Regions from separate parts of the Paraburkholderia sp. 31.1 genome, predicted to be linked through region 1. Evidence: predicted binding sites of a transcription regulator. Region 1 holds the regulator's gene; the other holds the start of a gene.
What was found. The regulator HrcA, encoded in region 1, represses chaperone genes, less so after heat shock. The targets are predictions, from matches to a motif close to TTAGCACTCNNNNNNNNNGAGTGCTAA.

Region 1 (14,717 bases):
CGCGCTGTGCGACGCGTACAACGAATTCTTCTACCACTACGACCGCACGCCCGTGCTGACGGTCAACGCCGAACACCTGAATCCGCTCGACTCCGACGCGGACCTTGCGCTGCTCGCCGAACGCATCGAGACGATGCGCGGCCGCAAGGAATTCTTTGTCAAAGCCACGTCGCTGTAAGCGGCGCGGCTGGTTCATTTTTTTCACTGGATTGACCATGACTTATTTGCAGGAAGCGAGCCGGAGCGCGATCACCGTGCCGAAACTGCAGGCAATGCGCGACGCTGGTGAAAAAATCGCCATGCTCACCTGTTACGACGCGAGCTTCGCCGCGCTGCTCGATCGCGCGGGCGTCGACGTGCTGCTGATCGGCGACTCGCTCGGCAACGTCCTGCAAGGCCAGGCGACCACGCTGCCGGTATCGCTTGCCGACATCGCGTATCACACGGCGAGCGTCACGCGCGCGCGGCCGTCGGCGCTGATCGTCGCGGACCTGCCGTTCGGCACTTACGGCACGCGCGAAGACGCATTCAGGAGCTCGGTCGAACTGATGCGTGCGGGCGCGCAGATGGTCAAGCTCGAAGGCGGCGAATGGCTCGCCGACACGGTGCGGTTTCTGGTCGAGCGCTCGATTCCGGTGTGCGCGCATGTGGGTCTCACGCCGCAGTCGGTGCATGCGTTCGGCGGCTTCAAGGTGCAGGCCAAGACCGAAGCGGGCGCGAGCCAGCTGCTGCGCGATTCGCTCGCCGTGCAGGAAGCCGGCGCGCAATTGATCGTGATGGAAGCGATCCCGTCGCAACTCGCGGGCGAGGTCACGCAGCAGCTGCGCATTCCGACGATTGGTATCGGCGCGGGCCTCGGCTGCTCGGGTCAGGTGCTGGTGCTGCACGACATGCTCGGGATTTTTCCTGGCAAGCGACCGCGCTTCGTGAAGGATTTCATGCAGGGACAGCCGAATATTCAGGCGGCCGTCGAGGCGTATGTGCGGGCGGTAAAGGACGGCACGTTTCCCGGCGCCGAGCACACGTTCTGATGCTTCATTGCCGCGCGAGCGCGCGGCATTCCCGTATTTTTCAGTGTTCTAACCAACAAGCCGTGCCGGCACCGCGCCGCGCAACGCGTTGCACACGAGCAGCGCTTCGGCGTTCAGCACATCCGCCCGCGTCAGCACTTTTTCACCTGCCCGCAAGCCCGACGCGTCGTCGAGCAACACGCTTCGCATTACACCTGGCAGCACGCCTGACGCGAGCGGCGGCGTCCACCATTGTCCCGCGAGCTTCACGAACACGTTCGACCTGCCGCCTTCGGTCAGCTCGCCCCGTTCGTTGAAAAACAGCGTATCGAAGGCGCCCTTCGCTTCGGCTTCGCGCCAGCCGCGGTCGTAGTCTGCCCGGCGCGTGGTCTTGTGGCGCAGCAGCGGATCGGCGGCGCGGGTCGGCGCGAACTGCGCTTCGGGGCCGAGCAGAACAGCAACGATCGCATCCGCCAACGGCGCAAGTATCGCGGCCGAGATCTGGGTCACCCCGCTCTTGCTCAAAGCAAGCCGCATTCGATGCGGCATCTGCGCCGGGAGCGTGGCGCACCGCGCTGAAATCTCCCCACGAATGCGCGCTTCGTCGAACCCGAAGCCAAGCGTCGCGGCGCTCGACGACAAGCGCCGCAGATGCCGCTCGACGTGCCGCACGCCGTCTTCCCGCGTCGCGTACATCGTTTCGAACAGTTCGAAACCCGGCTCGGCGCCCATCAGAAAACGTGCTTTCAATCGACACTCCTCGTGCTCGTCGGCGGCCACGCTGTCGAGCACGATGCCCGCGCCGATGCCCATGCTGCCGCGCAGACCGTTCGTGCCACCGTCTGACGCCGATGACGCAGTCAACGTCAACGTGCGAATCGCGACCGACATGCAAAAGTCGCCGCAATCGTGATCATCGCCCGGCGCATCGAGCCAGCCGATCGCGCCGGTATAGAGCCCGCGCGGCGTGCTTTCCAGTTCGTCGATCAACTGCATCGTGCGATGCTTCGGCGCACCGGTAATCGAGCCGCAGGGAAACAGCGCGCGCAGGATCGTCGCGAACGAGGTGCCGTCGAGCAACGTCGCCTCGACAGTCGACGTCATCTGCCACACCGACGCATACGGCTCGACCGAAAACAACGCCGGCACGCTGACCGAGCCGATCCGCGCGACTCGCGACAGATCGTTGCGCAACAGATCGACGATCATGACGTTCTCGGCGCGGTTCTTCGGATCGGTCGCGAGGAACTCGGCGTTACCCCGGTCGACGGCAGGATCTTGCGAGCGCGGCGCCGTGCCCTTCATCGGCCGCGCGCGCAACGTCGGGCCGTGCTTTTCGACGAACAGTTCGGGCGAACACGACAGCACCCACGCATCGTCCGGCAACGCGATCAGCGCGCCGAACGACACGGGCTGGCGCGCGCGCAACCGCCGATAGAACGCGAGCGGCGAGCCGAACACGTCGAAGCCGAGGCGGTACGTGTAGTTGACCTGATAGGAATCGCCCGCGCGCAGGGCGGCGTGAATCGCGTCGATGGCCGCGTGGAACTCGGCGCGATCGACGCTCTCGCGCACGTTCGCGGTGCCCGCGACCGACGGCTCGAAAGCGCCGTTGTCCCGCGCCGTCAGCCATGCGTCGACCTCGTCGCGCGAAAGCTTCGCACAACGTTCGAACAATAAAAAACGCAGCGTGGCATTGCCACGCTGCGTTTCAGAAGACCGGCGCGCATCGAAACCCATCAGCGCGCGGCCAAATTCATAATCGGCGAGCACGACGGCGTGCAAACCGCTCCGGGTATCCGCCGCGACGCTGTCGCACACGGCTTCGAGCTGCGCCGCCTCCGTGCAGACCCGCTCGCGCACGAAACCCGTGTACAAGCGGCTCGACGGAAGCGCCGCCGTTGCACCGCAATCGTCGAGCAGCGCGAACGCCGCGCCGCGACTGTCCACCGTCATACTGACCGCCGAATCAAATCAATCGAAAAAGCTCTTTACGCGATCGAACCAGCTCTTGCTTTGCGGACTATGCCGCGAACCGCCTTCCACGAGCGCCTTTTCGAACTGCTTGAGCAGATCGCGCTGCGCTTCGGTGAGCTTGACCGGCGTTTCAACCTGCACGTGTACGTACAGATCGCCGGCGATGCTCGAACGCAGCCCCTTGATGCCCTTGCCGCGCAAACGGAACGTCTTGCCGGACTGCGTGCCTTCCGGCACCGTGAAGCTGGCGCGACCGGCGAGCGTCGGCACCTCGATATCGCCGCCGAGCGCCGCGGTAGTGAACGGGATCGGCATCTGGCAATGCAGATCGTCGCCGTCACGCTCGAACACCGAGTGCTGCTTGATATGAATCTCGACATACAGATCGCCCGACGGACCGCCGTTGATGCCCGGCTCGCCGTTGCCGGCCGAGCGGATGCGCATGCCGTCGTCGATACCGGCCGGGATCTTCACTTCGAGCGTCTTGGTTTCCTTCACCTTACCCGCGCCGTGGCAGTGATTGCACGGCTCGGGGATGTAGGTGCCGGTGCCGTGGCACTTCGGGCAAGTCTGCTGGATGCTGAAGAAGCCCTGCGACATGCGCACCGAACCCGAGCCGCTACAGGTCGGGCAGGTTTCCGGCTTGGTGCCCGGCTTCGCGCCCGAGCCATGGCAGACTTCGCACGAAACCCAGCTCGGCACGCGAATCTGCGTGTCGTAGCCGTGCGCGGCCTGCTCGAGCGTGATTTCCATGCTGTAGCGCAGATCGGCGCCGCGATACACCTGCGGGCCCGCGCGGCCGCCTCCGCGTGCGCCGCCGCCGGCCGCCTGGCCGAAGATGTCGCCGAAGATGTCGCCGAATGCATCGGCAAAGCCGCCGAAACCTTGCGCGCCGGCCCCACCCATGTTCGGATCGACGCCCGCGTGACCGTACTGATCGTACGCGGCGCGCTTTTGCGAATCCGACAGCATTTCATAGGCTTCCTTCACTTCCTTGAAATGCTCTTCCGCATCCTTGTGACCCGGATTGCGGTCGGGGTGGTGCTTCATCGCGAGCTTGCGATAAGCCTTCTTGATTTCGTCGTCGCTCGCGTTCTTTGCGACGCCCAGAACCTCGTAGTAATCCCGTTTCGCCATATCGGTTCAACGCCGCCGCGCAAAGCGACGCGGTAGCTCCTTGTGAATGCTGTGGAGTCTCACGACTCGTCCGGCCGCTGTCTGCGCCGCGCCAGGGCACGGTTCAAAACAACGCCCTCCATAAAACGAACGTGCCCGGAGAGCCCCAAAAAGGCTCGCCAGGCGCGAAAACCGCTCTTGCACTTTGGGCGCCCCGGGGGCGCCGTTCTCGTGCAGCCGGGCCGCGCACATTGCTGTGCACGGCTTTACGGTCGGATGCCGACCTGGCTTTAGTCTTTCTTCACTTCCTTGAAGTCAGCGTCGACCACATCGTCGGCCTGCTGGCTCGCACCCGCCGATGCACCGGCACCGCCCGCCGCGCCCGCCGCCGCTTCAGCACCTTGCGCAGCCTGCATGTCGGCGTACATCTTCTCGCCCATCTTCTGCGAGGCCGTGGCCACCGCTTCGATCTTCGCTTCGATCGCGGCTTTGTCGCTCGAGTTGCTCTTCAGCGCGTCTTCGAGGTCCTTCAACGCGGCTTCGATCTTGTCCTTCTCGCCAGCTTCGAGCTTGTCGCCGTACTCGGTCAGCGCCTTCTTCGTGCTGTGGACGAGGGCGTCACCCTGGTTGCGGGCGTCGGCCAGCTCACGCAGCTTGTGATCTTCTTCCGCGTTCGCTTCGGCGTCCTTCACCATCTTCTCGATTTCGGCTTCGGACAGACCCGAGTTCGCCTTGATCGTGATGCGGTTCTCCTTGCCGGTCGCCTTGTCCTTCGCGCCGACGTGCAGAATGCCGTTCGCATCGATGTCGAAGCTCACTTCGATCTGCGGCACGCCGCGCGGTGCCGGCGGAATGCCTTCGAGGTTGAACTCGCCGAGCAGCTTGTTGCCCGCTGCCATTTCGCGTTCGCCCTGGAACACCTTGATCGTCACGGCGCCTTGATTATCATCAGCCGTCGAGTAGACCTGCGCGTGCTTGGTCGGGATCGTCGTGTTCTTGTTGATCATCTTCGTCATCACGCCGCCGAGCGTTTCGATGCCGAGCGACAGCGGGGTCACGTCGAGCAGCAGCACGTCCTTGCGGTCGCCCGACAGAACCTGGCCCTGGATCGCGGCACCAACGGCCACGGCTTCGTCCGGGTTCACGTCACGGCGCGGATCCTTGCCGAAGAACTCCTTCACCTTTTCCTGCACCTTCGGCATACGGGTCATACCGCCGACCAGGATCACGTCGTCGACTTCGCCGACCTTCACGCCCGCGTCCTTGATCGCGACGCGGCACGGCTCGATGGTGCGTTCGATCAGGTCTTCGACCAGCGCTTCCAGCTTGGCGCGCGTGATCTTCAGGTTCAGGTGCTTCGGACCCGATGCGTCCGCCGTGATGTACGGCAGGTTGATTTCGGTCTGCTGGCTCGACGATAGCTCGATCTTGGCCTTTTCAGCCGATTCCTTCAGGCGCTGCAGCGCGAGCACGTCTTTCGACAGATCGACGCCCTGCTCCTTCTTGAACTCGCCGATGATGTAGTCGATGATGCGCTGGTCGAAGTCTTCGCCGCCGAGGAACGTATCGCCGTTCGTGGACAGCACTTCGAACTGCATTTCACCGTCGACGTCCGCGATTTCGATGATCGACACGTCGAACGTACCGCCGCCCAGGTCGTACACCGCGATCTTGCGATCGCCCTTTTCAGCTTTGTCCAGACCGAACGCGAGAGCCGCGGCGGTCGGTTCGTTGATGATCCGCTTGACTTCCAGACCGGCGATGCGGCCGGCGTCCTTGGTTGCCTGACGCTGGCTGTCGTTGAAGTACGCCGGCACCGTGATCACGGCTTCCGTGACGGTCTCGCCAAGGTAGTCCTCAGCGGTCTTCTTCATCTTGCGCAGGACTTCGGCGGAGATTTGCGGCGGCGCGAGCTTCTGGTCGCGCACTTCGACCCACGCGTCACCGTTGTCGGCCTTGATGATCTTGTAGGGCATCAGGCCGATGTCCTTCTGCACTTCCTTCTCTTCGAAGCGGCGGCCGATCAGGCGCTTGACCGCGAACAGCGTGTTCTTCGGGTTCGTGACCGACTGACGCTTGGCCGGCGCGCCGACCAGGATCTCGCTGTCATCCATGTAAGCGATGATCGACGGCGTGGTGCGCGCGCCTTCCGAGTTCTCGATGACCTTGACCGAGTTGCCTTCCATGATCGCCACGCACGAGTTCGTCGTGCCGAGGTCGATACCGATGATTTTGCCCATTTTTACAAATCTCCTGACTTTGATCGCTGCGGAAAGCGCCCGGTTGACCCATTTGGCGGCGGGACGATCCGCTCTCAATTCATACCTGCACTCAAAATAAGTGCGGCCACATCGTTTTCAAGACCTCTTTTGCGATGCGGTCTTTAATTTTTTTCAATCACGGGGCGAGGCGCCTGAATCTTCGCGGCACGTAGCGATGCGAAGCGACGCAGCAGACGCCACCGGCGCAAACGCCCGGAGCGAGTGTCGACGTGATTACTTCGGCGCCGCGACGGTCACGAGCGCGGGACGCAGTACGCGATCCGCGATCACAAAGCCCTTTTGCAGCACCGCGACGACGGTGTTCGGCTCCTGGTCGGCCGGCACCATCGAAATGGCCTGATGGCGATGCGGATCGAACTTTTCGCCGACCGGATTGATCGCCACGACGCGACCCTTCTCGAGCGCGCCGCTCAACTGCCGCAGCGTGAGCTCGACGCCTTCGCGGACCTTCTGCAAGTCGTCGGACGAATGGGCGACGGCCGCCTCGAGACTGTCGACCACCGGCAGCAGATGCTCGGCGAAGCTCTCGATCGCGAACTTGTGCGCCTTGGCGACGTCTTCCTGAGCGCGCCGGCGCACATTTTCGGTTTCGGCCTTCGCGCGCAGGAAGCTTTCCTGCAACTCGGCGATCTTCGCCTGAGCGTCGGCCAGCGCCTGCTCGGCGGCACCCTGGGCCGGTTCCGCGGGGGCGCCGGTGTCCGGCTGTTGAGCAGCGGCCCCGGCCGCCTCGGCGGCCTGGCGCGCGGCTTCGTCGGCGGGCGTGGGATTCTGGCTCGTCGGGTTCTCTTGCGTGTTTTCCATGTCGCTGAAAGTCGTTAAAAAGTAAAAGCCAAAGGCGGTGCAAGCCGTTCCGACACAGTACGATTCATGCTTTGCAAAATCGCGACACGCGTCTTCGCGCCGATCCGCCAGACCGGACCCCAGATGGGGCCTGAAAAAGCCGTTTCAAGCGGGTCGAGGGTTTTTTCGCACCACCGACGTGCAGGCGAAATGCGCCGTAACAAGCCTCAACGTGGCGCAATCAGATAGAGATTGAGTGCAGCCCGCAACTGACCTATTCTCCAGTCATGGAGCGGCAACGCCACGTTAACCCTAATCTGACGTAAGCGTTACCGACACCTGACAGTCGTTCCGATAGCCTGTTTCAGCCCATCAAGGGGAGTACCGTGAAACTGACCTTTGCAATCGGCGTGGTCGCACTGGTACTGATCGCGGGCACCACGACCATCTGCATGTCCGGTGCGGTCAACGACCACACCACCGAGTACGGCGGCGCACACGCCACCGTGGAGCAGTTTCTCAATCCCCACCTGAAAATCTGTCGATAGTGCGCCGGTCGCGTTTGGTCGGTCGGCCGTGCAGCGCGGCGGCCGGCTCGTGATAGACCTTGCGCCGTTCCTGCTCGACCTGCCGCTTCGCCTTGCTCTGCGCGGTTTCCACATAAAGCGTCTGCGCGACGCTCGCCGGACCGCGTACATCGCATACGCCGAGCACCTCCACCTGCCACACGTAGCGCTCGATCTCGATTTCGACCAGATCGCCGACACGCACGTCCTTCGCCGGCTTCACGGCGACGCCGCCGATACGCACCCGCCCCTTGTCAACCGCCTCCGCGGCCAGCGAACGCGTCTTGAAGAAGCGCGCGGCCCACAGCCATTTGTCGATGCGCAGTTTCGCGCCCGGTTCGGTTGAAATGCGGTAGTTCATCTGCGTATTCAAGCTCCTGTCGTGTGCGGCACCGGCACCGCCTGCACGGGCCAGCCCTGCAGATGCTGCGCAACGATTTCGCCAAGCGCGGCAACCCACGGCTGCGACGCGTTCAGACAGGCGATCCGGTGAAACTCCTTGCCACCCGCCTGCAGAAATTCGCCGCGCCCTTCCATGCCGATTTCCTCGATCGTTTCGAGGCAGTCGGCGGTGAAACCCGGGCAAAACACGTCAGCACGCCGCACGCCTGCCGCGCCGAGTTCCTTCAACGTCGGCGCCGTGTAGGGCTGCAGCCATTCGGCATTGCCGAAGCGCGACTGGAACGTGATGCGGCATTCGACCGACGTCAAATCGAGCGCCTGCATCAGCAGCGCGCCGGTCTGCTGGCATTGCTCGTGGTACGGGTCGCCGAGGTCGAGCGTGCGCTTGGGCACGCCGTGGAAACTGAGCACGAGCTTGTCGCCCGCCGCGAAATCGGGGCGGCCGTGCAGATGCCAGTAGTGGTGCACCTGTGCGGCGAGCGCCGCGATGTACGCCGGGTGATCGGCGTACTGGCGCACGGTGCGGACTTCCGGCTGGTTGCGCATGCGCTTGAGCGCGGAAAAGGCTTCGTCGAACGCGGTCGCGGTGGTCGACGCCGAATACTGCGGATACATCGGCATCAGCAACACGCGCTCGGCGCCCGCGAGCTTCAGCTGGTTCAGCATTGCCGGAATGCCGGGCGTGCCGTAGCGCATCGCGTAGTCGACCAGCACCGTGTAGTCGTTCAGTTGCAGCAGATGGCGCAGGCCCTCGACCTGCTTTTCGGTGTGGACGCGCAGCGGTGAGCCCTCGGGCATCCACACCGCCGCATACTTCTTCGCAGAGCTGCGGCCGCGCAACGGCAGAATCAGCAGACGCAGAATGAGCTGCCACAGCAGCGCCGGAATTTCGACCACGCGAGGATCGGACAGGAACTGCGCGAGGTAGCGGCGCACCGCGCGCGGCGTCGGCGCGTCGGGCGTGCCGAGATTGATCAGCAACACGGCGACGCGATGCGACGTGGCGTTCTGTGAAGGCCGCTCGAGGTCGAAGCGCATAGGTAGCAGAAATCACCGCATTTTGCGGCGAGTCGATTCAATGGAGATTCATTATAGCGGCGCGGGTTCTGCCCGGCGCCGCCAGAGACCCCTGGCCATTCGGACGATTGGCAGACACCGCGCGTTCGCGCATCATGATCGCCACGGACTGCGATGACGACAGTTCTACGGAGCCCGAGGACTACTGCTGGCTGAGCGTAATGGACAACAGCCGCGCGGTTATGTCCACGATCGGAATCACGCGGTTGTAGGCCATGCGGGTCGGTCCGATCACACCGAGCGTGCCGACGATCTTGCCGTTCACCTCGTACGGCGCGGTGACGACGCTCATTTCCTCGATCGGTACCAGATTCGATTCGCCGCCAATGAATATTTGCACGCCCGCCGCGTGACTCGACACGTCGAGCAACTGAAGGAGGCTGGTCTTCTGGTCGAACACATCGAACAGCTTGCGCAGGCGCGCCATGTCCGACGAAAGATCGGCGACTTCGAGCAGATTGCGCTCGCCCGAGATCAACACGGTCTCGCCGGTGTCGGATTCGTCGGTGCTGGCGGTGACGGCCGCGTGCATCAGCGAGGTCATGTCGCCACGCAGCTCGTCGATTTCCCCGCGCAGGCGGCGGCGCACCTCGTCGAACGAGAGGCCCGCGAAGTGCGCGTTGATGTAATTGGAGGCTTCCACCAGCTGCGAAGGCGAAAAGTCGCGCTGGGTGGCGAGGATGCGGTTTTGCACGTCGCCTTCGGGCGTCACGATGATCAGCAGAATGCGCTGGTCGGACAGGCGCATGAATTCGATCTGCTTGAACACGTGGCTGCGACGCGGCGTGAGCACGACGCCGGCGAACTGCGACAGATTTGACAGCACGCTCGCCGCCGCGGCGACGATCTTCTGCGGCTCGCCCACCTGCAGCGTGGTCTTGACGGTGCGCGTCACCGCCTCCTCGTCGGCGGCGGATTCGACGGTCAGCATCGTGTCGACGAACAGGCGGTAGCCGCGTGGTGTCGGAATGCGCCCTGCCGACGTATGCGGACTGATCACGAGCCCCAGATCCTCGAGGTCCGACATCACGTTACGGATCGTGGCCGGACTCAGTTCGAGGCCCGAATAACGTGACAGCGTGCGCGAGCCGACCGGCTGACCTTCGGCGATGTAGCGCTCAATCAGCGTTTTGAGGAGGGTTTGTGCGCGAGGATCTAGCATGACGAAAAATTTTAGCTCAATGGCATCGCAGCCGTGAGCGCCCGCGGCGCCCGCTCCCGGCGAATGCACCGCCGTCGGCGGGCTCGCATGTCATCGGGTCTCACCATTCTAACGATAATCGCGACATACGCAGACGCCCTGCGTGCGCCGCCCCACAACCGGGTTGGTCTGCGGTTCTTTTCAGGCCCTACCTATGGTGTAATGCCGGCATGCAAGTGACCAGCCAGTTCAAGACCGTCGCGCTCGTCGGGCGCAGCAATACGCCAGGCATCGGCGAGCCGCTGACCGCGCTCGCCGCCTGCATCGCGAAGCTCGGCCTGGAAGTCGTGTTCGAAGCAGACACCGCCGCCGAGATCGGCGTGACCGACTATCCGGCGCTGCGTCTCGCCGAGATCGGCGCGCGCGCCGACGTCGCCGTGGTGCTAGGCGGCGACGGCACGATGCTCGGCATCGGCCGCCAGCTCGCGCCGTATCGCACGCCCTTGATCGGCATCAACCACGGGCGGCTCGGCTTCATCACGGACATTCCGATCTCCGACATGCGCGAGATCGTGCCGCAGATGCTGTCCGGCAATTTCGAGCGCGAGGAGCGCGTGCTGCTCGAAGCGCGCATCGTGCGCGACGGCACGCCGATCTACCACGCGCTCGCGTTCAACGACGTGGTGGTCAACCGCAGCGGCTTCTCGGGCATGGCGGAGTTGCGCGTGTCGGTCGACGGCCGCTTCATGTACAACCAGCGCTCGGACGGCCTGATCGTCGCGACGCCGACCGGCTCGACCGCGTATTCGCTGTCCTCGCAGGGGCCGATCCTGCATCCGCAACTACAGGGCATCGTGCTCGTGCCGATCGCGCCGCACGCGCTGTCGAACCGGCCGATCGTGCTGCCGGACGAATCGAAGGTCAGCATCCAGATCGTTTCCGGGCGCGAGGTGAACGTCAATTTCGACATGCAGTCGTTCACGTCGCTGGAGCTCGGCGACACGATCGAGGTGCGCCGTTCGCGCCACACGGTGCCGATGCTGCATCCGGTCGGCTACAGCTACTACGCGACGCTACGCCAGAAGCTGCACTGGCACGAGTACCCGTCGCACGAAGAAGACCCGAGGCCGTAAGCGGCACTTTGATTTCGCACGCCGCCGCGGCCGCCACCCGAATCCCAAGCTCACCCGACGACCTCCATGCTTCGCCACCTCTCGATACGCGACTTCGTCATCGTCGCCGCGCTCGACCTCGAATTCGACAGCGGCTTTACCGTTTTCTCGGGCGAAACCGGCGCCGGCAAATCGATCCTGATCGACGCGCTCGCGCTGGCACTAGGCGCGCGCGCCGAGGCGAGCGTCGTGCGCACCGGCGAGAGCCGCGCCGACATCACCGCGGAGTTCGAGACGCACGCACAGGTCGATCAATGGCTCGACACGCAGGCGCTCGGCGCGGCCGACGACGGCCAGCACGGCGGCACCGTGATGCTGCGGCGGGTGGTCGACGCGAACGGCCGCTCGCGCGCGTTCATCAACGGTACGGCGGCCACGCTCGCGCAGCTGCGCGAGGTCGGCGAGATGCTCGTCGATATTCACGGCCAGCACGCGCACCAGTTGCTGATGCGCCCCGACGCGCAGCGCGAGCTGTTCGACACGCACGCGGGCCTGTCCGACCTGGCCGCCGCCGTCACGCGCGCGTGGCGCACGTGGCGCGACAAGGCGCAGGTCGTCGAGCACGCGCAAACGCGCGATCGCGAGCTGCAACTCGAACGCGAGCGACTCGCGTGGCAACTCACCGAACTCGACAAGCTCGCGCCACAGCCGGGCGAATGGGAAGAAGTCAACACCGAGCATCGGCGGCTGTCGCATTCCGCGAATCTGATCGACGGCGTGCAGGGAGCGCTCGGCGCGCTGTCCGAATCGGACGACGCGATGATCACGCATCTCGGCTCGATCGTGTCGAAGGTGCGCGACCTCGCGGAGATCGACCCCGCGCTGAACGACGTGCTCGCCGCGCTCGAACCGGCCGAAATCCAGTTGCAGGAAGCCGCGTATTCGCTGAGCCACTACGCGCAGAAGCTCGAGCTCGATCCGGAGCGGCTCGCGCAGGTCGAAAAGCGCCTCGACGCGCTGCACTCGGCCGCGCGCAAGTTCCGCCTGCGGCCCGAGACGCTGCCGGAAGAACACGCAGAGCGGCGCAAGCAACTGGCCGCGCTCGACGCCGCCGCCGACCTCGACGGTCTGCGCGCCGCCGAGGCGCAAGCGAAGGAAGTGTTCGTCGCCGAGGCGAAAAAGCTGTCGAAGGCACGCGCGAAAGCAGGCAAGGCGCTCGGCGAGGCGGTCACGACCGGCATGCAGGAACTGTCGATGAAAGGCGGCAGCTTCGAGGTCGCGCTGGTGCCGCTGCCCGAAGGCGGCGCGCACGGGCTCGAGCAGATCGAGTTCCGCGTCGCCGGTCATGCCGGCGTGCCGCTGCGGCCGCTCGCGAAGGTTGCGTCAGGCGGCGAACTCGCGCGTATCAGTCTTGCGCTCGCAGTGATCGCGAGCGCGGCCAGCCCGACACCGACCCTGATCTTCGACGAAGTGGATACGGGCATCGGCGGCGGCGTGGCCGAAGTGGTCGGACGGCTATTGCATCAGCTCGGCGAGGCGCGCCAGGTGCTGTGCGTGACCCATCTGCCGCAGGTCGCCGCGCGCGGCGATCATCATTTCCAGGTCGCAAAGATGAGCAACGGCACCGGCGGCACGCTCAGCAGCGTGAGCTCGCTCGACAAGGCGAGCCGCATCGAGGAAGTCGCGCGCATGCTCGGCGGCCTCGAAATCACGGCGACCACGCGCAAGCACGCGAAGGAAATGCTGGCCGCCTGAAATTGCGCCGCGCATAGGCGGCCGCACACGGCTGAGTCGGCTTGGCCGGGACGTCACACCGATCCCGGCCGCGCATGATGCGCGACGCGAAGTGCGTGAGCGCCCTTACCCAAACACCCTCTTCCACAACGCCAGCACCGCCTCGCGCTCGGCCGCCACCAGCGCCGGATCGACCCGCGCCTTCTCCATCCCATCGAGCCGCAGCGTGTGCTGCAGCTTGCGATAGCGCCGATAGGCGGCGCCGACCGTCTCCGCTTCCGCTTCGCTCATCAGCCCGAAACGCGACACCTCACGCAGCAGCGCGATATTGCCGGTATTGCGGATCAGTTCGGGATCGCGCGCCGCATGCAGCAGCACCCAGTACTGCACGGTGAACTCGATATCGACCATGCCGCCGCGGTCGTGCTTCAGGTCGAACAGCGCCGGCGTATGGTTCGGGTGTCCCGCCTCGACACGCACGCGCATCTCGACGATCTCTTTCGCGAGCGGCGCCGCTTCGCGCGGCGTCGTCAGCACCTGTTCGCGGATCGCCTCGAACTTCGCGCCGATCTCCGGATCGCCCGCGCAGTAGCGCGCACGCGTCAGCGCCTGATGCTCCCACACCCACGCGGTATTCGCCGCGTCGCCCTCGCGCAGCTGGTAGCGACGGAACGCATCGAGGTCGGTGACGAGCAGGCCCGACTCGCCGTTGGGTCGCAGCCGCAGGTCGATGTCGAACAATGTGCCGGCGCCGGTCGCGGTGGTCAGCCATGTGATCAGACGCCGTGTGTAGGTTGCGTAGACGTCGGCGGCGGCATCGCCGGGATCGTCGTACAGGAAGATCACGTCGAGGTCCGACGCGTAGCCGAGCTCCTTGCCGCCGAGCTTGCCGTAGGCGATCACCGCGAAGCGCGGCACGTCGCGATGACGTTTGGCCAACTGCTTCCACACGGCTTCGATCGTCACGTCGAGCACCGCGTCGGCGAGCTCGGACAGCCGGTCGCTGACGTGCTCGACGGACAGCTTGCCGGCAAGATCGATCAGCAGAATGCGGAACACCTCGGCCTGATGCGCGTGACGCAGCAGATCCATCTGCTGCTCGACGCCATCGGCGGCGGCGAGCCGCAAACGCAACGTACGCTTGAATTCAGCCCAGTCGAACGGACTGTTGATCGCCTCGACGTCGAGCAGCTCGTCGAGCAGCTGCGGATGGCGGATCAGATAGCCGGCCGCCCAGCGCGAGCCGCCCAGCACCGACAGCACCTGGTGCAGCGCCTGCGGATACTCGGTCAGAAGCGCCAGATACGCGCCGCGCCGGCTCACCGCTTCGAGCAGATCGAACAGGCGCGCGACCGTATCGCCGCGCCGCCCGGCCGGCTCCAGCGTGCGCGCGGCTTCGAGCGCGCGCTGCGCGACGATGTCGAAACGCTGCCGGCTGCGCTCGTTCAGGCCCGTGTAGCGCGACGAGCGCCACACCGCCTGCAGCCGGGCGAGCAGCTCACCGGGCTCGGCCACCCCCA
Region 2 (14,717 bases), on a different contig from region 1:
ACTTCGACAAACTTGCCGAGGCGTTCACGAAAGCTGCGAAGGGAAGCTGACATTGTTCTGCTTCGGTTAAGCCGACACTATCCGGTTAGGAAAAACTCCTCATTCCTCTTGCAATGCCCGTCTGGTTGCTCCGCTCCGGCAATTCCACGTATGCGGCACCTGTCACCCTGTTGAAATCCATCGTACCGTACTGGTGCGCTTCGTCAGTTCATACTCGGCGAATTGGACAAAGGTATATCGATTGCCCACACCCGTGACGTTTTCCGGATAGGGTCCCGTAGGAACCTGACAAGCCGGCGTGACTATTGATGATCGCCCCGTTTGCGATGAAGAGACAATTCTTGTTCTTCGCATCATCATTGACATCGCAGCTTGCGCGAACCATCGAATACACCGATGCCCGTGCATAACGACAGGATTGACGTTCGCCGCCAATACGGCTCGCCAACATTACTTGGAACAGCCGACCGATGCACCTGGCGCCGATCACCGAGGCCTGGCCGGTCTTGATCCGTCAAAACCGGCATTCGCGCGACTCAGGCTCAGGTCCCCTGAGCGCCGTCCTGCGGATCCAGCGAAGCGACCTTCTCCTTCAGCCATTTTTCGACGGACGGGAACACGAACTTGCTGACGTCGCCGCCCAATTGCGCGATCTCGCGCACGATCGTGCCCGAGATGAACTGATACTGATCGGACGGCGTCATGAACATCGTCTCGACGTCGGGCAGCAGATAACGGTTCATGCCCGCCATCTGGAACTCGTACTCGAAGTCCGACACCGCGCGCAGCCCCCTGACGATCACCCGCGCGTTGTTGGTCCGCACGAAGTCCTTCAGCAGTCCCTTGAAGCTCATCACCTGGACGTTCGGATAGTGGCCGAGCACCTCATGCGCAATCGCGAGGCGCTCCTGGAGAGTGAAAAACGGCTTCTTGGCACGGCTGTCGGCCACACCCACCACCAGCGTGTCGAAAATGCTCGACGCGCGCCGAACGAGGTCTTCGTGACCGCGCGTCAGCGGGTCGAACGTGCCCGGGTACACGGCGACTACCATGAGACTTCTCCTCTCTTCAGACAAAAGGGCACGTCCGGGCGACGCATTTCGCACCGGCGCGGATGACGATAAACCGCCCGGCCCTTTTTTGGAACGCGCATTATTCCTTATTTTCGCGCTGCAGCAAATGAAAGTGCACAGCGCCCGCTTTGCCCTGCCGAACGAGTTCCCAGCCTGACAGCGGCTCGTGCGCGGCCGGTTCGAGCGCTTCGCCGGCCTCGACATAAAGATAGCCGTCGGCGCGCACGAGCGGCACGGCCACCGCGAGCGCCTTGCCGAGCAGGTCGGCATCGAACGGCGGATCGAGGAACACGACGTCGAACGAGCTTGGCGCGAGACTCGCCGCAAGACGCAGGCCGTCCGCCTCGGCGATTTCGATCATGCGTGCATCGAGCCGCTGCTGGTTTGCGCGCAACTGGCCGGCAGCGCGCGCATGGCGCTCCACCATCAGCACGCGAGCGGCGCCGCGCGACGCGGCCTCGAAGCCGAGCGCCCCACTACCAGCGAACAGATCGAGGCAGTGCTGGCCGTCCAGACGCTGGCCGAGCCAGTTGAACAGCGTTTCGCGGACGCGGTCGGGCGTCGGGCGCAAGCCGTCCAGATCGAGCACGGGCAGCGGCGTGCGTTTCCAGTCGCCGCCGATGATGCGAATGGCATGCGGTTTGCCACTTTTGGACGAAGCGCCAGCGGCGCGTGAAGGTGCTAAACGAGGCATGCAGTATCGTGCAGTTTCAGCTAGGTGATGAACACGCCCGCGGCGTCGATGCGCGTGGGCCGGAGCGCTCACGTTACCACAGGGTTGGCGCGCGTCCAGCTTGGCCGAGAGGCCGATACGACGCGCCGCGGCACGCCTGATAAAATGTGCGGCTGCCAGCGCCCCGCCTTTTCGCATCCCGGCGCTGCCCACCGCTTCGCCGGTCCCGTGCCGGCTGCGCGCATCGGCGCGCTCTCCCATACGTCAGATCATGTTCAGCTTTTTCAAACGATTCAAGGGCTCGAAAGAGTCCGATACCGCCGCAGACGAATCGCTGGCGGCGCAAGACGGCGCGGCACCCGAGGCCGAGGCCGCGCCCGTTGCGCCCGCCGAACCCATCGAGCCCACCGCGCCCCCCGTTCCTCCTGTGGCCACGACGATCATCGAGCCGCAGCCCGAGCCGCCAGACGCCATGCTCGACACCGTCGAAATCGTCCCGCCGCCCGTGCAGGATGCCGGCGCGAAGCGCTCGTGGCTTACGCGTCTGAAGAGCGGCCTCGCGAAAACCAGTTCGAACCTGACCGGCATTTTCGTCGGCACGAAGATCGACGAGGACCTGTACGAGGAACTCGAAACCGCGCTGCTGATGTCTGACGCCGGCGTAGAGGCGACCGAATTCCTGCTCGAAGCGCTGCGCGAAAAAGTGCGCGGCGAACGCCTGACGGCCCCCCTGCAGGTCAAAACCGCCTTGCGCACACTGCTCGTCGAGTTGCTCAAGCCGCTCGAAAAATCGCTGATGCTCGGCCGCGCGCAGCCGCTCGTGATGATGATCGCCGGCGTCAACGGCGCGGGCAAAACCACGAGCATCGGCAAGCTCGCGAAGCATCTGCAGAGCTTTGACCAATCGGTGCTGCTCGCCGCCGGCGACACGTTCCGCGCCGCCGCGCGCGAGCAACTCGCCGTGTGGGGCCAGCGCAACAACGTGACCGTGGTCGCGCAGGAAAGCGGCGACCCGGCCGCGGTGATCTTCGACGCGGTCGGCGCCGCGCGCGCGCGCAGGATCGACGTGATGATGGCCGACACGGCCGGCCGCCTGCCCACGCAACTGCATCTGATGGAAGAACTGCGCAAGGTGAAGCGCGTGATTGGCAAGGCGCAGGACGGCGCGCCGCACGAAGTGCTGCTCGTGATCGACGCGAACACCGGCCAGAACGCGCTCACCCAGGTCAAGGCGTTCGACGACGCGCTCGGGCTCACCGGCCTGATCGTCACCAAGCTCGACGGCACCGCGAAGGGCGGCATCCTCGCGGCGATCGCGCGGCAGCGGCCGATTCCGGTGTATTTCATCGGCGTCGGCGAAAAGGTCGAGGATCTGCAGCCGTTCAGCGCGGAGGAGTTCTCGGACGCGCTACTGGGCGGCTGATCGCGTGATCGTTGCGGCGCTCGGCGCTCGCGGCGAACCAAAGGAAAAGGGCACTCAGCGGAGCGCCCTTTTTTCGTTTCAAGCTACCGTCGACGTGTCAGCGATCCCGGGCTCACTCCGCGTCCGGCTGCACGCCCGGCGCCGCGCGCGCGAACGCGTCGAGTTGCATCGCGTGATCGTAGATGCGCTGGATCGTCGGAAACTTTGCGGTGTCGAGCTTGAAGCGCTGCGCGTTGAATACCTGCGGAATCAGGCACGCGTCGGCGAGTGTCGGTGCGTCGCCGAAACACAGTTTGCCGGTGCGCGCGTCGCCGGCAAGATGCGTCTCCAGCGTCGCGAAGCCCGCGTCGATCCAGTGCCGGTACCACGTGTCCTTCGCGTCGTCGTCGACTCGCAGCGTGTGCTTCAGATAGCGCAGCACGCGCAGATTGTTCAGCGGATGAATCTCGCACGCGACCTGCAGCGCCACCGAGCGCACATACGCGCGATCGAGCGGTGCCTTCGGTAGCAGCGGCGGCTCGGGATGCGTCTCCTCGAGATACTCGATGATCGCGAGCGACTGCGGCAGCAAATGACTGCCGTCGGCGAGCGTCGGCACGATGCCGTCGGGGTTGATCTTGCGATACTCGGGCTTCAGCTGCTCGCCGCCTTCGCGCACGAGGTGCACGGGTACGTAGTCGTACGACAGGTTCTTCACGTTCAGCGCGATGCGCACGCGATACGACGCCGAGCTACGGAAATAGCTGTAGAGCTTCATGTTGTCTGCCTCCTCCACCTGCACGCAAGCCGTCTCAGACGACGCGCACGCTGAACTCGCCGAGCCCGTCCACGCCGCCCTTCATCAGGTCACCCTTCACGACCGCGCCGACGCCTTCCGGCGTGCCGGTGAAAATCAGGTCGCCAGGCCGCAGTTCGAACAGCGTCGACAGATACGCGATCGTCTCGGCCACCGACCAGATCAGCTGCGACACATCCGCGCGCTGCTTGTCCTCGCCATTCACCGACAGCCAGATCTCGCCTTTGCCGATGTGACCGACCGTCGAAGCCGGATGGATCGGGCCGAGCGGCGCCGAGTGATCGAAGCCCTTGGCGGTATCCCACGGACGACCCATTTTCTTCGCTTCGCCTTGCAGGTCGCGGCGCGTCATGTCGAGACCGAGCGCGTAGCCGTAGACATGGTCGAGCGCGCGGTCGACGGGGATGTCTTTGCCGCCCTCGCCGATCGCCGCGACCATTTCCATTTCGAAATGGACGTTCCTGGTCTGCGACGGATACGGAAATTCGCCGGTCGTGCCCGGCGCGACGTACACGATCGCATCGGCCGGCTTCGTGAAGAAGAACGGCGGCTCGCGGTCCGGGTCGTGGCCCATTTCACGCGCGTGCGCCTCGTAGTTGCGCCCCACGCAGTAGATGCGGCGCACCGCGAACTGCTCGCCCGACCCCACGACCGGCACCGCGACCTGCGGTGCGGGTGCAAATACGTAACTCATCCCGTTCTCCGTTTTCCGATGTGCGCCGCCGAGGCGGCGAGAGACATCGAGTGTAACCCGCGGCACGGCGCGGAGGCGTGTCAGGCGGCCCGTCGCGCGCCACTGCGGGCCCGCTTCGTTGCTGTTCGCCCGCTCGCCATAGATGCGATACTCACACCGAACTGTTCCCCGAATGGCGTAGCGAACCGCCAGGCGCGGCACGCCACCCGCCTCTTGCGCACGATGACCGACTCCACCGATACCACTTCTCCCTTCCCCTGGGCCCGATTCATCAAGGAAATCGGCCGCGGCCCGAATGGCGCCCGCGCGCTGACCGCCGACGACACGCGCTCGCTCTACACCGCGATGCTCGACGGCCGCGTCGACGATCTCGAACTCGGCGCGGTGCTGCTCGCGTATCGCGTGAAAGGCGAAACCGCCGACGAACTCGCCGCGATGCTGGCCGCCGCGCATACGTCGTTCGAGCCGGTGCGGTTGCCGCACGGCGCGTTTCGGCCGGTGTCGATTCCGTCGTACAACGGCGCGCGCAAGCAGCCGAACCTCGTGCCGCTGCTCGCGCTGCTGCTCGCCCGCGAAGGCGTGCCGGTGCTGGTACACGGCGTCACCGAGGATCTGGGTCGGGTGACGAGCGCGGAAATCTTCACACATCTGCGCATCGCCCATGCGCAGTCGCACGCGCAGATCGAAGCTGGACTTGCGGAGCGCCGCGTCGCGTTCGCCTCGATCGACGTCCTGGCGCCCAAGCTCGCGCGCCTGCTCGCGCTGCGCCGGCGCATGGGCGTGCGCAATTCGACGCATACGCTCGTGAAGCTGCTGCAGCCGTTCGCGCCCGCGGGATTGCGGCTCGTGAACTACACGCATCCGCCGTATCGCGACAGTCTCACTCAGCTGTTCGTCACGCATCCCGATGCGGCCGTCGGCGGTGCGCTGCTCGCGCGCGGCACCGAAGGCGAGGCGGTCGCCGATACGCGCCGCCAGGTGCAGGTCGACTGGCTGCATGACGGCATCTGCGAGACGCGGCTGCCGCACGAGCGCTCGTCGCCCGATGCGCCCGAAGTCGAGCTGCCCGAAGCGCGCGACGCGGCGACCACGGCCGCCTGGATCGACGCCGTGCTGCGCGGCGAAGCGCCGGTGCCTGGCGCGCTCGAGCGGCAGGTCGAGCTGATCGTCGATATCGCGAAGACGGCGGCCTGACGGCCGCGGGTTGACAGGCCAACGCACGCCGTCATACATTTGGCCTCATGCGTTCCCTTCCGAACACCCTCCGAATTATCTCCGGCCGCCTGGCGCGGCCCCTATCGCTACACCTGGCGTAAGTCTCGCGTAGCGCCGCGCGCTGGCAGCTCCGGTTGCCGTCGGCGGTCCTCCCCGTAGTTCCCGCAGTTTCGCTTCACCCCCGTCGTAGTTCTCCACAACCTGTCGTCGTTTGCATTCGTCCGTTTACCGCGCGGACGATGCGAGAGGATCACATATACGTTGCATGGGCAGCATCCGCAGCGTGCATGCGTGAACAGTCGGCCAACCGCTCGACGTCCCCACCCTCCGCCGACGACACCACGAATGAGGCACCTCTCCATGTTGCGCAATCCCGCTGAAAAGTACCGCCCTTTTCCCGTCGTCCGGCTGACCGGCCGCAAATGGCCGAGTCGCACGGTCGACGCCGCACCCGTCTGGATGAGCACGGACCTGCGCGACGGCAATCAGGCGCTGATCGAACCGATGAACGCTGCGCAGAAACTCGAATACTTCGAGATGCTGGTCGCGATCGGTTTCAAGGAAATCGAAGTGGGCTTTCCGTCGGCGTCGCAGACCGATTTCGACTTCGTGCGCAAGCTGATCGACGAGCGACGCATTCCCGACGACGTCACGATCGAAGTCTTCGTGCCGTCGCGCGCGGAGCTGATCGCACGCACGTTCGACGCGCTCGAAGGCGCGCCGCGCGCGATCGTGCATCTGTACAACGCGATCTGCCCGTCGTTCCGGCGCATCGTGTTCCAGCAGTCGAAGGATGAGATCAAGGCGCTTGCCGTCGAAGGCACGGGCCTCATCAAGGAACACGCGCAGGCGCGGCCGGGCACGCGCTGGACCTTCCAGTACTCGCCCGAGACCTTCAACACGACCGAGCTGCCGTTCGCGCGCGAGGTGTGCGACGCGCTCGCGCAAACGTGGCGGCCTACGCGCGATCACAAGATGATCGTCAACCTGCCGGCAAGCGTCGAAGCGGCCACGCCGAACGTGTTCGCCGACCAGATCGAATGGATGCATCGCAACCTCGGTTACCGCGACAGCATCGTGCTGTCGGTGCATCCGCACAACGATCGCGGCACCGCCGTGGCCGCGGCGCAGCTCGCGCTGCTGGCGGGCGCGGATCGCATCGAAGGCTGTCTGTTCGGCAATGGCGAGCGCACCGGCAACGTCGATCTCGTCACAGTCGCGATGAATCTCGACGCGATGGGTATCGACAGCGGTCTGGATTTCTCGGATCTCGCGACGATCAGGCGCGTGGCGGAGCGCTGCACGCGGCTTCCGGTTGCGGCGCGGCATCCGTATGCGGGACAGGTAGCGATGCGCGGCACGCGCGAGGCGCGCGACGCGGATGCCGATATGGACGAGCACGGCGCAAACAGCCGCGACAAAGCTGGCGAATGCGCGACCGCGTGAATTCGCGTTGGGCCTCGAGCCTGCTGCAGCGGAGTGCACACCCGCATTCCGCTGCCGCTGGAGACGCGCTCACGAGGCGCGCCCGCCCGATGAGAATCTCACTCGAGCGCGCAACGGGTCGCCTGCCACGCGATCAGTCGCCACTGCCCGTCTTCGTGCGTGTGAATCGCGGTATAGGCAATCGGAAACAGGAGCGCGCCGTTATTCGCCTCCATCTCGATCAGCGCGCGGCCCGTGACGACGTAGGTCTCGCGCCCGGCCGGCAAGACATCCTGCGACTGCACCTCGATTTGCCGATAACGACGGCGCCCCGCGGTGATCCCGTCGATGAACTGCCGCTTCGTCTCGCGCTTGCCATTCGTATGGACGTAGCTCACGTTGTCCGCGAGCAGCGTGTCGAGCGACTGCCCATCGCCATCGACCATCGCGCGAAAACGCTCTCGCTCGAGCCCGCGAATCGCTTCGATCATCTTTGCCGCCATTGCAGAGCCCCTCGAACACCGCGAGCCGCAGGCGGCCACGGTCAGAAGTGATATTGCAAATATAGCTGGCTGAAATTTATACCAGGATTCGGCTCTTTGATACCGCCATTGGAGACATGCTGGAAGCGGTAGCCGGCGACATACTGCTCACGAGCGCCGAACTGCAACCCGACGCCCGCCATCTCGGCGAACTGGAACGAGGTGCCCAACGTGAAGTCGGAAGAAATGCGCGGGCTGGTCAGCAGCCGGACGCCGGCACCCACCTCGATGAATGGCCGCACCGAACCCGACGACCTGATGAAGCGGATCACCGGCGTCACGCCGATCTCGCCGATGTTGTCGTGAACGTTTCCTTCATTGGTGTGCCACCACGCGACATGCGCCTCGCCGAGCAGCGCGAAATGCCAGTCGCCGATCTGCCACCAGGTCAGGTTTGGATCCCAGACCACGCCGAGATCGAGCGTCCTGACGTGATGGTCGCCAACGCCGGCGGCCACCTGCACGCCGAACTGCTCAGCTTGGGACGCGCCCGCCGCGCTCAACAGCAGAACGAGCAGAACGGCAAACGTGCTTTTTAGAGTAAGCCCACGCACCACAAGATTCTGCCTGTTCATCCGCCCCCCATACTGCCGAGTATTAAGCGAGCGCCCCCTTTATTCCAGGCACGAATTCAGGAGCAAGTATTTCCCAGATAATGCCCATGATCAGCAATTATTCTCTTCAAAACCGGACGATATCAGTCAAACGTGAGCCTGCACCCGCTCCGGGCGGTACTTTGTACAGGTCCAACGCGCAGGGCAAATAGGGCGTATGATGGCTATCGGAAGTCAAAACTCAATAGGATTTTCTGGAACTCGGATACCCCTGCGACCTCTAAGTATTAGCACTCGGCAGATCTGAGTGCTAACATCCGTCGCTGGAGTCGTTTACTGAGTACGCAATTGTCTGATTCCAAAGGAGCTTCAAACGTGAGCCATGCAATGACCCTTCCGAGTACTTTGAGCCCGTCGTCGGCTAAGGCCGCTCCGGCAGGTGCACTGGCGCTCTCGCATTCCTCGCTGCTGTCCGGTCACTTGGGCAACATCGACGCCTACATCCAGGCGGTCAACCGGATTCCGATGCTGACGCCGGCGGAGGAACGCCAGTTCGCCACCGAATTGCGCGAACACGACAATCTGGAGGCTGCGCGCCGCCTGGTGCTGTCGCACCTGCGACTCGTCGTGTCCATCGCGCGTAACTACCTCGGTTACGGGTTGCCGCACGCCGATCTGATCCAGGAAGGCAACATCGGCCTGATGAAAGCGGTCAAGCGCTTCGATCCCGAACAAAACGTGCGCCTCGTGTCGTACGCGATGCACTGGATCAAGGCCGAGATCCACGAGTACATCCTGCGCAACTGGCGCATGGTGAAGGTCGCCACCACCAAGGCGCAGCGTAAGCTGTTCTTCAACCTGCGCAGCCACAAGCAGGGGCTTGGCGCGTTCACGCCGGACGAGATCGACGGTCTCGCGAAGGAGCTGAACGTGAAGCGCGAAGAGGTCGCGGAGATGGAGACGCGTCTGTCGGGCGGCGATATCGCGCTCGAAGGTCAGGTCGAAGACGGCGAGGAGTCGTACGCGCCAATCGCCTATCTGGCCGACTCGCATAGTGAGCCGACTGCCGTGCTGGCTTCGCGTCAGCGCGACCGGCTGCAAAGCGACGGCATCGCAAGCGCGCTCGACGCGCTCGATCCGCGCAGCCGCCGCATCATCGAAGCGCGCTGGCTGAAGGTGGCCGACGACGGCTCGGGCGGCTCCACGTTGCACGAGCTGGCCGACGAGTTCGGTGTCTCGGCCGAACGTATCCGCCAGATCGAAGCCAGCGCGATGAAGAAGATGCGCGGCGCGCTGACCGAATACGCGTAAAGCGTCGAAGCCATGCGCGCGTCAATTGTGTCCCGCCCATGACATACGTAAAAACGACACGCGTTAATCGGTCGCGCCATTTAGCGACCATCGCGCTCAAGCCCCGCCCTCGCAAGACGGCGGGGCTTTTTCATTCTTTTCGCCCTTTCTTGCGTCCCCGCGGCCGCGCATTCGCGTCGGCCTATCCGCAAGCCGGCCTGTCGAGGCCGGTAAGCGTTTCTTGACGTATCGCAAGTCCGGTAGCAATACTGCACAGACGCGGCAAGTTTCGCGACGTGTTGCCGCATGGCTAAACCTGAGCGCGCGAGGTTCACCTCCTACAATCGGCATGCATTCGCCAGACTGCCAGACGGCCAGACGGCCACGCGGTCTGGATCCAGCCGGACTCACCGGCGTGAAGTCGTCTTCGACCGATCATGACCATAGCCCTGAATCGCAGCAGCACTGTCCGGTCGCGCTTGCGCGGCCGGTTCACCAGGTGGGTGCGCGGTCCAACGCTGGCGCGCGATATCGCCATCATCCTCGCCATCAAGTTCGTGCTACTGATGGCGCTCAAGTACACATTCTTCAATCATCCACAGGCGCAGCACATGATGCTGCCGCCTGAGCAGGTCGCGCAGGCGCTGCTGTCGGTGCCCGCCCCGCATCCGTCTCGAGGTGATCAACATGCCCGTTAGCGAAGTCGTAGAACTGTCGCGGTTCCAGTTCGCCATCACGGCGCTTTATCACTTTCTGTTCGTGCCGCTCACGCTCGGTCTCGCCTGGCTGCTCGTCATCATGGAATCGGTCTACGTGATGACCGGCAAGCAGATCTACAAGGACATGACGCAGTTCTGGGGCAAGCTGTTTGGCATCAACTTTGCAATGGGCGTCGCGACCGGCCTCACGCTCGAGTTTCAGTTCGGCACCAACTGGGCTTATTACTCGCATTACGTCGGCGACATTTTCGGCGTGCCGCTCGCCGTCGAAGGGTTGATGGCGTTCTTCCTCGAATCGACGTTCGTCGGTCTGTTCTTTTTCGGCTGGAACAGATTGTCAAAAATCCAGCATCTGATCGTCACGTTCTGTGTCGCGCTCGGTTCGAACCTGTCGGCGCTGTGGATTCTGATTGCCAACGGCTGGATGAACAATCCGGTCGGCGCGAAGTTCAACTATCAGACGATGCGCATGGAGCTCGACAGCATCAGCTCGGTGATCTTCAACCCGGTTGCACAGGTCAAGTTCGTGCACACGGTATCAGCTGGATACGTGACCGCGGCGATGTTCGTACTCGGCGTGTCGTCGTGGTATCTGTTGAAGCGCCGCGACACCGAGTTCGCGCTGCGCTCGTTCGCGATCGCCGCCGGCTTCGGCCTCGCGTCGGCGCTGTGCGTGATCGTGCTGGGCGACGAATCCGGCTATCGCACCGGTGAAGTCCAGCAGATCAAGCTCGCCGCGATCGAATCCGAATGGGAGACCGCGCCCGCGCCCGCACCGTTCACGATATTTGGCATCCCCAATCAGAAAGAGCAACGCACCGACTATGCGATCCGTGTGCCGTACGCGCTCGGCATTATCGCGACCCGCTCGCTCGACGAACCCGTGGTCGGCCTGCGCGACCTGATCGCCCAAAACGAAGGTCGCATCAAGGACGGCATGCTCGCCTATTCGGCGTTGCAGCGGTTAAAAGGCGGCGACTCCAGCGACGAGGCGCATGCGGAGTTCGACAAGTACAAGGACGATCTCGGCTACGCCCTGCTGCTCAAGCGGTTCACGCCGAACGTCATCGACGCGACGCCAGACCAGATCGCCGCGGCGGCAAGAAGCACGGTTCCGCCGGTGCTGCCGCTGTTCTTCTCGTTCCGCATGATGGTCGGCCTTGGCCTGCTGTTCCTCGCCACCTTCGTGCTCGCCTTCTGGTTCTGCGCGCAGCGCACGTTGCTGCTCGAAAGGCGTCGCTGGTTTCTGCGCTGGGCGGTCATCGCGATTCCGCTGCCTTGGCTCGCCGCCGAGCTCGGCTGGATCGTCGCGGAAATGGGCCGCCAGCCGTGGAGCATCGCGGGCATTCTGCCGACCAACCTGGCCGCGTCGACGCTGACGCCGCGCGATCTGTATCTGAGCATCGGCGGCTTCGTGCTGTTCTACACGGGGCTGTTCGTCATCGAGATCATGCTGATGTTCAAGTACGCGCGGCTCGGCCCTTCGTCGCTGCATACGGGCCGCTATCACCACGAGATCGGACAGCCGGTGACGCAGCCACTGTCGAACACGGCCGCATGATGCACCGCTGCACCGCCCCGGAGGAGAAACCCATATGGACTACGCAGTTCTCAGACTGATCTGGTGGGTATTGATAGGTGTACTGCTGATCGTCTTCGCGCTCACCGACGGCTTCGACATGGGCGCGGCGATCCTGCTGCCGTTCATCGCCAACACTGACTCCGAGCGACGCATCGTCGTGAACACGGTCGGCGCGACGTGGGAAGGCAACCAGGTCTGGCTCGTGACCGCGGCCGCCGCGATGTTCGCCGCGTGGCCGCTCGCCTACGCGGCATCCTTCTCGGGATTCTACTTCGCGATGCTGCTCGTGCTGTTCGCGCTGTTCTTCCGTCCGGTCGGCTTCGACTATCGCGGCAAGCGCGAGGATCCGCGCTGGCGCAACGCGTGGGACTGGGGCCTCTTTATCGGCGGCTTCGTGCCGGCGCTGGTGTTCGGTGTCGCGTTCGGCAATCTGCTGCAAGGCGTGCCGTTTTCGTTCGATACCGATCTGCGCGTCACCTATCACGGCAGCTTCTTCGGCCTGCTCAATCCGTTTGCGCTGCTGACGGGACTCGTCAGCGTGTCGATGCTGGCCGCGCACGGCGCCGCGTTCGTCAAGTGGAAGACCGATGGGGTGGTTCACGAGCGCGCGTCGAAGGCGCTGCGGCTCGCGGCGCTGTGCACGGTGGTGTTGTTTCTCGTCGCGGGTGCGCTCGTCGCGACGATGATCGGCGGCTATCAGATCGTCGACGCGCCGCCGCTCGACGCCGTCTCCAATCCGTTGATGAAGACCGTGATCGGCGCGCCGGGTTTGTGGCTGAACAACTACGCGCTCTACCCGTGGATGGCGGTTGCGCCGCTCGCGGGTCTCCTCGGCGGGGTGCTCGCGGTGCTGCTCGCGCGTTCGCGCTTCGAGGCGACGGCGTTTCTGTCGACGTCGTTGATGATCGTCGGCGTGATCTTGACCGCGGGCTTCTCGATGTTCCCGTTCATCATGCCATCGTCACTCGACGGCCGCAGCAGCCTGACCATGTGGGATTCGACGTCGAGCCGCATGACGCTCGAGATCATGCTGTTCGCCGTCATCGTGTTCCTGCCGATCATTCTGCTCTATACGGGCTGGGTGTATCGCGTGATGCGCGGCAAGGTGACCGCCGCGGCGATCAAGGAAAACCACCATTCGATGTATTGACCGGCACGACGCTTCAACAGAAAACAGGAGTTGGCGATGTGGTATTTCAGCTGGATTCTCGGCGTTGGCGTCGCGCTGGCGTTCGGTGTCGTCAATGTGATGTGGCTCGAATCGCGCGAGGTGGCGCGCTCGGCAAAGCGGGGGACTCGCTAGGGTCTGTTTACATATGGAACGCACGTGCGTTGCCGCGAGAAGGGCCGCTCGCAAGGACTGCGACGCCGCGAATACTCGACGTATTCGCAAGGAGCATGACGCAGCGAGCGGCCCTTCTCGCGGCAACCCCAGTTCTGAATTTCATTCCAGGGGAATGCCCGCTATCGGCCGCATGGCGGCGTCGTGCGTCGCTCACGTGGCGCGGCCACGCAGCGCTCCTTACTCCTTGCCCTGCGGCCGATAGCGGGCATTCGCACGTGCGTTCCATATGTAAACAGACCCTAGGCGCCACGCTCTGGTCGTAAACGCGAAAGCGGCACCTTGGGACCAGGTGCCGCTTTTTTATTGGCGTGCTGCGATCGCCGTGCAACTCAACAGCGCTCGACAGCCATCAACCGATCACGCCGGCACCGGCGCCGCGCCCGCGCCGCCGCCTTGCGACGACAGGCGCTCGGCCAGCTTCTGCGCATAGCGCTGCGCGGCCTCGCCGACGACGATATGGAACGTGTCGGTCGACACCCACGCGGTATCGAGCGTCGCGAGGCGCTGACGATCGACCGCCGACGGATCGCGCACGACTACCCGCAGACGCGTCGCCGCGACCGCATCGAGCGACACCACGTTGCCCGCGCCGCCGAGCACGGCGAGCCAGCGCAGCGGATCGGGATCGAGCGGACCGCCTTGCGCGTCATCGGCGTGCCCAGCGTTTCGCGCGACCGGCGCGGCAGCGGTAGCCGCCGCGGCAGCAGCCGGCGCCGATACAGCAGCACCCGCCACCTTCACCGCGTCGCCCTGACCCTGCGCGATCGCCGTACGCATCTCATCGGCGATGATGTCCGCCTCCGGTCCGATGATCACCTGCACGTTGTTCGCGCCGCGCTTGAGCACACCGCGCGCACCGATCGACTTCAGTTCGCTTTCGGAGACCTTGTCCGTATTGACGACAGACAGACGCAGACGCGTCGTGCACGCATCCACGACCGACAGATTCGCCGCGCCACCGAGCGCCGCGATATAGCGCTGCGCACGCGGCACGGCCGCACCAGCCGCTGGCGCGACGAAACCGCCCGCCGCGAACGACTCGATCTGCTCGTCGGCAGCGGCGGGCTCACGGCCCGGCGTCGCCATGTTGAACTTACGGATGAAGAAGCGGAACAGACCGTAGTACACGACCGAGTACACGATGCCGAGCGGAATCGCCCACCAGCCCTTCGTCGACAGACCGAAGTTCAGCACGTAGTCGATGAAGCCCGCCGAGAACGTGAAGCCGAGGTGAATCCCGAGCGCCGAGCAGATCGCGAGCGACAGACCCGTCAGAAGCGCGTGGATCGCATACAGCACCGGCGCGAGGAACATGAAGCTGAACTCGATCGGCTCGGTCACACCGGTCAGGAACGACGTGAGCGCCATCGAGAACAGCAGGCCGAA

Region 2: the regulator HrcA is predicted to act here: its motif matches at 8,683-8,709, upstream of rpoH (RNA polymerase sigma factor RpoH).

The regions. Positions count from the first base shown of each region.
Region 1 covers NZ_VZQN01000010.1:84,389-99,105, forward strand. Annotated here, with positions in the region: gene F6X37_RS09640 (deoxynucleoside kinase) at 1-178, shown strand, start outside; gene panB (3-methyl-2-oxobutanoate hydroxymethyltransferase) at 216-1,031, shown strand; gene pabB (aminodeoxychorismate synthase component I) at 1,080-2,966, opposite strand; gene dnaJ (molecular chaperone DnaJ) at 2,985-4,124, opposite strand; gene dnaK (molecular chaperone DnaK) at 4,394-6,343, opposite strand; gene grpE (nucleotide exchange factor GrpE) at 6,599-7,186, opposite strand; gene F6X37_RS09670 (hypothetical protein) at 7,552-7,713, shown strand; gene F6X37_RS09675 (RNA-binding S4 domain-containing protein) at 7,685-8,092, opposite strand; gene hemH (ferrochelatase) at 8,101-9,171, opposite strand; gene hrcA (heat-inducible transcriptional repressor HrcA) at 9,353-10,372, opposite strand; gene F6X37_RS09690 (NAD kinase) at 10,582-11,484, shown strand; gene recN (DNA repair protein RecN) at 11,551-13,218, shown strand; gene glnE (bifunctional [glutamate--ammonia ligase]-adenylyl-L-tyrosine phosphorylase/[glutamate--ammonia-ligase] adenylyltransferase) at 13,324-14,717, opposite strand, start outside.
Region 2 covers NZ_VZQN01000026.1:59,910-74,626, forward strand. Annotated here, with positions in the region: gene F6X37_RS20840 (winged helix-turn-helix domain-containing protein) at 1-50, shown strand, start outside; partial or broken gene F6X37_RS37005 (porin) at 86-246, opposite strand; gene coaD (pantetheine-phosphate adenylyltransferase) at 543-1,052, opposite strand; gene rsmD (16S rRNA (guanine(966)-N(2))-methyltransferase RsmD) at 1,153-1,767, opposite strand; gene ftsY (signal recognition particle-docking protein FtsY) at 2,018-3,169, shown strand; gene maiA (maleylacetoacetate isomerase) at 3,282-3,926, opposite strand; gene F6X37_RS20865 (fumarylacetoacetate hydrolase family protein) at 3,961-4,659, opposite strand; gene ybiB (DNA-binding protein YbiB) at 4,882-5,853, shown strand; partial or broken gene F6X37_RS20875 (2-isopropylmalate synthase) at 6,235-7,221, shown strand; gene F6X37_RS20880 (nuclear transport factor 2 family protein) at 7,419-7,802, opposite strand; gene F6X37_RS20885 (acyloxyacyl hydrolase) at 7,844-8,416, opposite strand; gene rpoH (RNA polymerase sigma factor RpoH) at 8,771-9,706, shown strand; gene cydP (cytochrome oxidase putative small subunit CydP) at 10,123-10,383, shown strand; gene F6X37_RS20900 (cytochrome ubiquinol oxidase subunit I) at 10,373-11,965, shown strand; gene cydB (cytochrome d ubiquinol oxidase subunit II) at 12,000-13,136, shown strand; gene cydX (cytochrome bd-I oxidase subunit CydX) at 13,173-13,289, shown strand; gene nagE (N-acetylglucosamine-specific PTS transporter subunit IIBC) at 13,689-14,717, opposite strand, start outside.